Pseudoxanthobacter soli DSM 19599: one gene and its partner. The protein of the gene in region 1 interacts with the protein of each later gene in a pairwise test. Links are inferred from orthologs where the notes say so. Each region holds a gene or a part of one and is shown in the gene's direction. Other genes may lie near its edges. The genes, in order: BUF17_RS12040 and BUF17_RS09395.

Region 1 (3,251 bases):
GCCGGCTACAATGCCTGGGCCAATGCGCGGCTCTACGATGCCGCTGCGGCGCTGTCCGACGAGGACTACCGCGCGGATCACGGGGCGTTCTTCCGCTCGCTCCACGGAACGCTGAACCACCTGCTCGTTACCGACCAGATCTGGATGCAGCGCTTCACCGGCCAGGGCGAGGCACCGGCCCGGCTCGATGCCATTCTCTACGAAACCCTGCCCGAGCTGCGCGCGGCACGGGAGGCGGAAGACGCCCGCATCGTCGCCTGGATCGGTTCCCTCGACGACGTCGCGCTCGCCGGCCGGCTGCGTTACCGGAGGGTATCGAGCCCGGACGTGATCGAGCAGCCGCTCGCACCGGCGCTCTCCCACCTTTTCAATCACCAGACCCACCATCGTGGCCAGGCGCACGTCATCCTCACCCGGCTGGGACATCGTGATCTCGCGCTCGACCTGATGTTCTACCAGCGCGAGAGCGGCGTCGGGCTCTAGGTACTCGAACCGGCGGCGCGGGTCCGACAGAGGGCTTGCAGGCGAGGTCGGGAGCGGGCAAAACCGCCGCCATCATGCTGTCCATCAACGACGTCACCTACCGCATCGCCGGCCGCACGCTGCTGGACCACGCCACCGTCGTGGTGCATGAGCGCAGCCGCGTCGGCCTCGTGGGCCGCAACGGCGCCGGCAAGAGCACGCTTTTCCGGCTGATCAACGGCGAGATCGCGCCCGAGACCGGGTCCGTGACCATCGCCCGTGGCATCAAGACGGGTCAGGTCGCGCAGGAAGCGCCCGGCACCGACGAAAGCCTGATCGAGGTCGTGCTGCAGGCGGACAAGGAGCGCACCGCTCTTCTGGCGGAAGCGGAAACTGCCACCGATCCCCACCGCATCGCCGACATCCATACGCGCCTCAGCGATATCGGCTCCCATTCCGCCGAGGCCCGCGCGGCCGCAATCCTCGCCGGGCTCGGTTTCGACACCGAGGCGCAGGCCCGACCCTGCAAGTCGTTCTCCGGCGGCTGGCGGATGCGCGTCGCCCTCGCGGGCGTGCTGTTCTCCGAACCCGATCTCCTGCTTCTTGATGAGCCGACGAACTATCTCGATCTCGAAGGCACGCTCTGGTTGGAGAATTACTTGACGCGCTACCCTCACACGGTGGTGCTGATCAGCCACGATCGCGACCTGCTCAACAAGGTGGTCGATACGATCGTCCATCTCGACCAGGGCAAGCTCGTCTCCTATCGCGGCGGCTACGATGCGTTCGAACGCCAGCGCAGCGCGACGCAAACCTTGCAGCGCAAGGCGGCTGAAAAGCAGGAGCAGCAGCGCAAGCACCTGCAATCCTTCGTGGATCGCTTCCGCGCCAAGGCCTCGAAGGCCAGTCAGGCCCAATCCCGCCTGAAGATGCTCGAACGACTTCAGCCGATTGCCGCCGTGGTGGATGGCGAGGTCGCACCGTTCCAGTTCCCGAAAGGCGAGGGTCGGCTGGCGCCGCCGATCATCACCGTCGACGGCGGCTCGGTCGGCTACCAGCCGGGCAAGCCGATCCTGAGCCGGCTCAGCTTGCGGATCGACGAAGACGACCGGATCGCCCTTCTCGGCCAGAACGGCAACGGCAAATCCACGTTCGCCAAGCTGATCGCAGGCAAGCTGGCGCCCGAAACCGGCAGCTACACCCGCGCGAACAAGCTGAAGGTGGCCTATTTCGCCCAGCACCAGCTCGACGAACTCGTGCCGTCGCAATCCGCCGTCGAGCATGTCCGCAATCGGGTCACAGGCGAGAGCGAAGCGAGGATTCGCGCCCGCGTCGCCGGCTTCGGGTTACCGACGGACCGGATGGACACGCCGGCGCGCGACCTCTCCGGCGGCGAGAAGGCGCGGCTGCTGATGGGGCTCGCAACATTCGACGGCGCCCACCTGCTGATTCTCGACGAACCGACCAACCATCTCGACGTCGACAGCCGGGCGGCCCTGATCGAAGCCATCAACGATTTCGAAGGCGCCGTGGTCCTCATCAGCCACGACCGCCATCTCGTCGAAGCCTGCGCCGACCGGCTTTGGCTCGTTGCCAACGGCACCGTCGCCCCGTTCGACGGCGATCTGGAGGATTATCGGCGGCTCGTCGTCGGCAAAGGCGGCGGCAAGGGCGGACAGCGGCCAGACGAGAGCGGAAGCGCGGCCAGCGGTCAGGAACGGCGCAAGGCCAATGCCGACCGCCGCGCCCAACTGGCGCCGCTGCGAAAGGAAATCCAGACGGCTGAAAAAAGGATCGAGGCGCTGCGGGCCACCCTCGCCCGGCTCGACAAGTCGCTTGCCGATCCGAAGCTGTTCAGCGGCATTCCCGGGCGTGGTGTTGCCGTCGCCAAGGAGCGGGCCGATGCGGCCAAGGCTCTTGAAGCGGCCGAGGAGACCTGGCTCGAACTCTCCGAGCGGTACGAAAACGAGATGAGTGGCGGGTAGTTGGCGGACCGCCGCGCTCCGGCGGATCCTGCATGGCGCGGAGTCATGCAATGGCGCGGAGCGGCGCGCGCGCCGATAGCCTGGACCCGTAAGGCCGATCGGAGACGCTTCGCCACACGGGTCGTCGCCCGACGAGAAGGCGCTGCCGGGCGCGCTATGCGCCCGGTTTCGGCTTATCCGGTATCAGGCGATCGGGATGCCGCCGCTCTGGCTCGTCCCATCCTCCCATCGCATCGTCGCTGCCCGAGGGCGGCATGGTCTGGCCGGACAAGCGTAGCGTGCGTTCCAGCAGCACCTCGTAGATCGGCCTGCCCTTCAGCGCCTCGGCGACGACGTTGGCGGTCACGCAGGTGGCTATGACTGGGAGCAACAGGTCGTAGGCGCCGGTCAGCTCCGCAACGAGAACCATGCCCACCAGCGGTGCCCGCACGGTGGAAGAGAACAGCCCACCCATGGCGGCGACGGCGAAGGCGACGGAGGCCCCCGGCGGCAGCGGAACGACAAGGCTGAGGAGACCGCCGAACAACAGGCCCACCGCCGTGGCGAGCGCCAGGATTGGTGCGAAGATGCCGCCCGGAACGCCCGTGGAATAGCTCGCCATCGTCATGGCGAAACGGATGACCACGATGATGGCGAGGGCCAGCACGCTGAGGTTCTCGCCGGTCATCGTCAGCACGAGCTGTTCGCCTCCCCCGGTCGCTTCGGGCCTGAGCAGAGCCAGAATACCGATGACGACACCGACGACGCCGGGGACCAGATAAGGCGACCACCGCTTGCTGATGCCGAGCGCGGCATCGAGACTGG
Region 2 (3,849 bases), on another replicon or contig:
TCATCTCCGGCGGTTCGGGCGGTTCCGAATCCAAGATCGCCGCGATGGAAGCCGCGGGCATCCGCGTCTCGCCCTCGCCGGCGCGCCTCGGCAAGACCCTCGTCGAAGTCCTGAAGGGCTGAGATTTCCGGCTCGCGGGGATGGAAACATCCTCGCGAGCTGTTCGTTTCAAGCATGGCTGACTTGAACGGGTCTTGAAGAAGACACGGGCAACAAGGCGGCGCCATGTTGGAATTTGTCCTATATAGATGCACGTGCGGCCCGCGCCGCCCGGAAGCCGCCCCGCGGTTTCCCGGTGCGGGAGCCCTCTAACGGGGGGAGCGGAGCGGCGGCGCGGCTAACCGCGGTCGGCAATCCGTCAGTCAATCAACCAGCAGGGAGGCCGGCGCCCGACGCCGGTCGAAACCGATGGCACGGCAGGATTCAAACGAGGCGTTCGCTCTGACCTCGTTCCTCTATGGCGGCAACGCGGCCTATATCGAGGACCTTTACGGGCGTTACGAGACCGACCCCGCCTCTGTCGATCCGGAATGGCGTGATTTCTTCTCGTCCCTGAAAGAAGACCCCGCGGTGGTCAAGCGCGAGGCGCAGGGCGCGCCTTGGAAGCGCGAGGACTGGCCGGTCGTGGCCAACGGCGAGATGGTCGCCGTCCTCGACGGCAACTGGGCCTATCTCGAGAAGTCGCTCGGCGACAAGATCAAGGCCAAGGCCGAGAAGACGGTCAAGGAGAGCAAGGGCGCGGTTCCCGCCCCCTCCGAGGCGGATATCCTGCGCTCGACCCGTGATTCCGTCCGCGCGATCATGATGATCCGCGCGTATCGGATGCGCGGCCACCTGTTTGCCGACCTCGATCCGCTCGGCTTCGACACCGGCGACCACGAGGAGCTGCATCCCTCGTCCTACGGCTTCTCCGAGGCCGATTACGACCGCAAGATCTTCATCGACAACGTGCTCGGCCTCGAGTTCGCGACCGTGCGCGAAATGCTCGACATCCTGAAGCGCACCTATTGCTCGACCATCGGCGTCGAGTTCATGCACATCTCCGATCCGGCCGAGAAGGCGTGGATCCAGTCGCGCATCGAGGGACCGGACAAGCAGGTTTCCTTCACGCCCGAGGGCAAGAAGGCGATCCTGAACAAGCTGATCGAGGCGGAAGGCTTCGAGCGCTTCCTCGATCTCAAGTTCACCGGCACCAAGCGGTTCGGCCTCGACGGCGGCGAATCCGTCGTCCCGGCGCTCGAGCAGATCATCAAGCGCGGCGGTCAGCTCGGCCTGAAGCAGATCGTGCTCGGCATGGCCCATCGCGGCCGCCTCAACATCCTCACCAACGTGATGGCCAAGCCCCATCGCGCGGTGTTCCACGAGTTCAAGGGCGGCTCCTACGCCCCCGACGACGTGGCCGGCTCCGGCGACGTGAAGTACCATCTCGGTGCCTCGTCTGACCGCGAGTTCGATGCCAACAAGGTCCACCTGTCGCTCACCGCGAACCCGTCGCATCTCGAGATCGTCGATCCCGTCGTGCTCGGCAAGGCGCGCGCCAAGCAGGACCAGCTCCAGGATCACTCGCGCACGGCCGTCCTGCCGCTCCTGATCCACGGCGACGCCGCGTTCGCCGGCCAGGGCGTCGTGGCCGAGTGCCTCGGGCTGTCCGGCCTGAAGGGCCACCGCACCGGCGGCTCGATCCACGTCATCATCAACAACCAGATCGGCTTCACCACCAACCCGCGCTATTCGCGGTCCTCGCCCTATCCGTCGGACGTCGCCAAGATGATCGAGGCGCCGATCTTCCACGTGAACGGCGACGATCCGGAAGCGGTGGTCTATGTCGCCAAGATCGCGACGGAGTTCCGGCAGGCCTTCCACAAGCCCGTCGTGATCGACATGTTCTGCTATCGCCGCTTCGGTCACAACGAGGGCGACGAGCCGGGCTTCACCCAGCCGCTGATGTACAAGAAGATCCGCAGCCATCCGACCACGCTGCAGATCTACGCCGACAAGCTCGTCGCCGAGGGCCTGATGACGGCTGCGGAGATCGACGAGGCCAAGGCGGCGTGGAAGGCGAAGCTGGAAGAGGAGTTCGCCGCCGGCCAGCACTATGCGCCGAACAAGGCGGACTGGCTCGACGGTCGCTGGCAGGGCATGCGCCAGGCCGAAACCGGCGACGATCCGCGCCGCGGCCGCACCGGCGTCGCCATGGACGAACTGAAGCGCATCGGCCTGTCGCTGACGCAGGTGCCGGAAGGCTTCAACATCCACAAGACCATCGGCCGCTTCCTCGACAATCGTCGCAAGATGATCGAGACCGGCGAGGGCATCGACTGGGCGACCGGCGAGGCGCTGGCGTTCGGCGCGCTGCTGACCGAGAGCAATCCCGTCCGCCTCGTCGGCCAGGACGTGGAGCGCGGCACCTTCTCCCAGCGCCATTCGGTGCTGTTCGATCAGGAGACCGAGGAGCGCTACATCCCGCTGAACAATATCCAGCCGGGCCAGGAGCGCTACGAGGTCATCAACTCGATGCTGTCCGAAGAGGCCGTGCTCGGGTTCGAATACGGCTACTCGCTCGCCGAGCCGAAGGCGCTGACGCTCTGGGAAGCCCAGTTCGGCGACTTCGCGAACGGCGCGCAGGTGGTGTTCGACCAGTTCATCTCCTCGGGCGAGCGCAAGTGGCTGCGCATGTCCGGCCTCGTGGTGCTGCTGCCCCACGGCTATGAAGGCCAGGGGCCGGAGCATTCCTCCGCCCGTCTGGAGCGCTATCTGCAGATGTGCGCCGAGGACAACATGCAGGTCGCCAACTGCACGACGCCGGCGAACTACTTCCACATCCTGCGCCGGCAGCTGCGCCGCGAGTTCCGCAAGCCCTTGGTGCTGATGACGCCGAAGTCGCTGCTGCGCCACAAGCGGGCGGTTTCCAGGTTGGAGGAGTTCGGGCCGGACTCGAGCTTCCACCGCCTGCTGCCGGACGATGCCGAGAACGGCAGCGGCCTGACGACCGTCAAGCTGGTGCCGAACGAGAAGATCCGCCGCGTCGTGCTGTGCTCCGGCAAGGTCTATTACGACCTTCTGGAGGAGCGCGAGAAGCGGGGCATCGACGACGTGTTCCTGCTGCGCGTCGAGCAGATCTATCCGTTCCCGAGCAAGTCGGTGGTCGGCTATCTGCAGCGCTTCCCGAACGCCGACGTCGTTTGGTGCCAGGAAGAGCCGAAGAACATGGGCTCGTGGAGCTTCGTCCAGACCTATCTGGAATGGGCGGTCGAGCAGGCCGGCCTCAAGTCCGGCCGGCCGAGCTATGCGGGCCGTCCCGCGTCGGCGGCGACCGCCACCGGCCTGATGTCCACCCACCTCGCCCAGCTCAAGGCGTTCCTCGACGAGGCGCTGCGGGTCTGAGCACCGACATGGAAAGGCCGCCGTCCCCGGTCCCCGCGGCCGGCGGCTTTCAAGTCAAACGCAAGCCAGCCAAACGCAAGCACGAACAAGACCCTGCGCGCGACTGAGGCCGGAGACGGCCCACGCGGGCCAATCGGAGAAAGAGGCCACCATGGCGACGGAAATCCGCGTTCCGACCCTCGGCGAATCGGTCAGCGAGGCGACGATCGGTCAGTGGTTCAAGAAGCCGGGCGATGCGGTCGCGGTCGATGAGCCCCTGGTCGAACTCGAGACCGACAAGGTCACGATCGAAGTTCCGGCCCCGGCCGCCGGCGTGCTGGCCGAAATCCTGGCGAAGGATGGCGAGACGGTCGCCGTCGGCGCGCTGCTCGGCACCCTCGACAGCGCCGGCGCCGCTGCCGCCGCGCCCAAGGCAGCCGAACCGAAGGCCGCCGCGCCGGCCGCTCCGGCTCCGGTCGCAGCCCC

Evidence for each region.
Region 2: the proteins of BUF17_RS12040 (region 1) and BUF17_RS09395 interact in binary tests that used the Escherichia coli proteins (3 or more experiments, as listed by UniProt). The link is inferred for Pseudoxanthobacter soli DSM 19599 from one-to-one orthologs.

The regions. Positions count from the first base shown.
Region 1 is NZ_FRXO01000004.1:417,239-420,489, forward strand. The notes cover bases 63-3,002. They hold BUF17_RS12040 (ABC-F family ATP-binding cassette domain-containing protein), read left to right. Parts: upstream 63-557; coding sequence 558-2,447; downstream 2,448-3,002. Other genes in these bases: BUF17_RS12035 (DinB family protein), read left to right, coding at 63-483; clcA (H(+)/Cl(-) exchange transporter ClcA), read right to left, coding at 2,602-3,002. Also shown: more of BUF17_RS12035, read left to right, coding at 1-62; more of clcA, read right to left, coding at 3,003-3,251. UniProt on the Escherichia coli protein: Genetic data indicate it may be involved in ribosome assembly or function.
Region 2 is NZ_FRXO01000003.1:395,738-399,586, forward strand. Bases 47-3,584 are described here. They hold BUF17_RS09395 (2-oxoglutarate dehydrogenase E1 component), read left to right. Parts: upstream 47-408; coding sequence 409-3,384; downstream 3,385-3,584. Other genes in these bases: sucD (succinate--CoA ligase subunit alpha), read left to right, coding at 47-122; odhB (2-oxoglutarate dehydrogenase complex dihydrolipoyllysine-residue succinyltransferase), read left to right, coding at 3,536-3,584. In the rest of the region: more of sucD, read left to right, coding at 1-46; more of odhB, read left to right, coding at 3,585-3,849. UniProt on the Escherichia coli protein: E1 component of the 2-oxoglutarate dehydrogenase (OGDH) complex which catalyzes the decarboxylation of 2-oxoglutarate, the first step in the conversion of 2-oxoglutarate to succinyl-CoA and CO(2).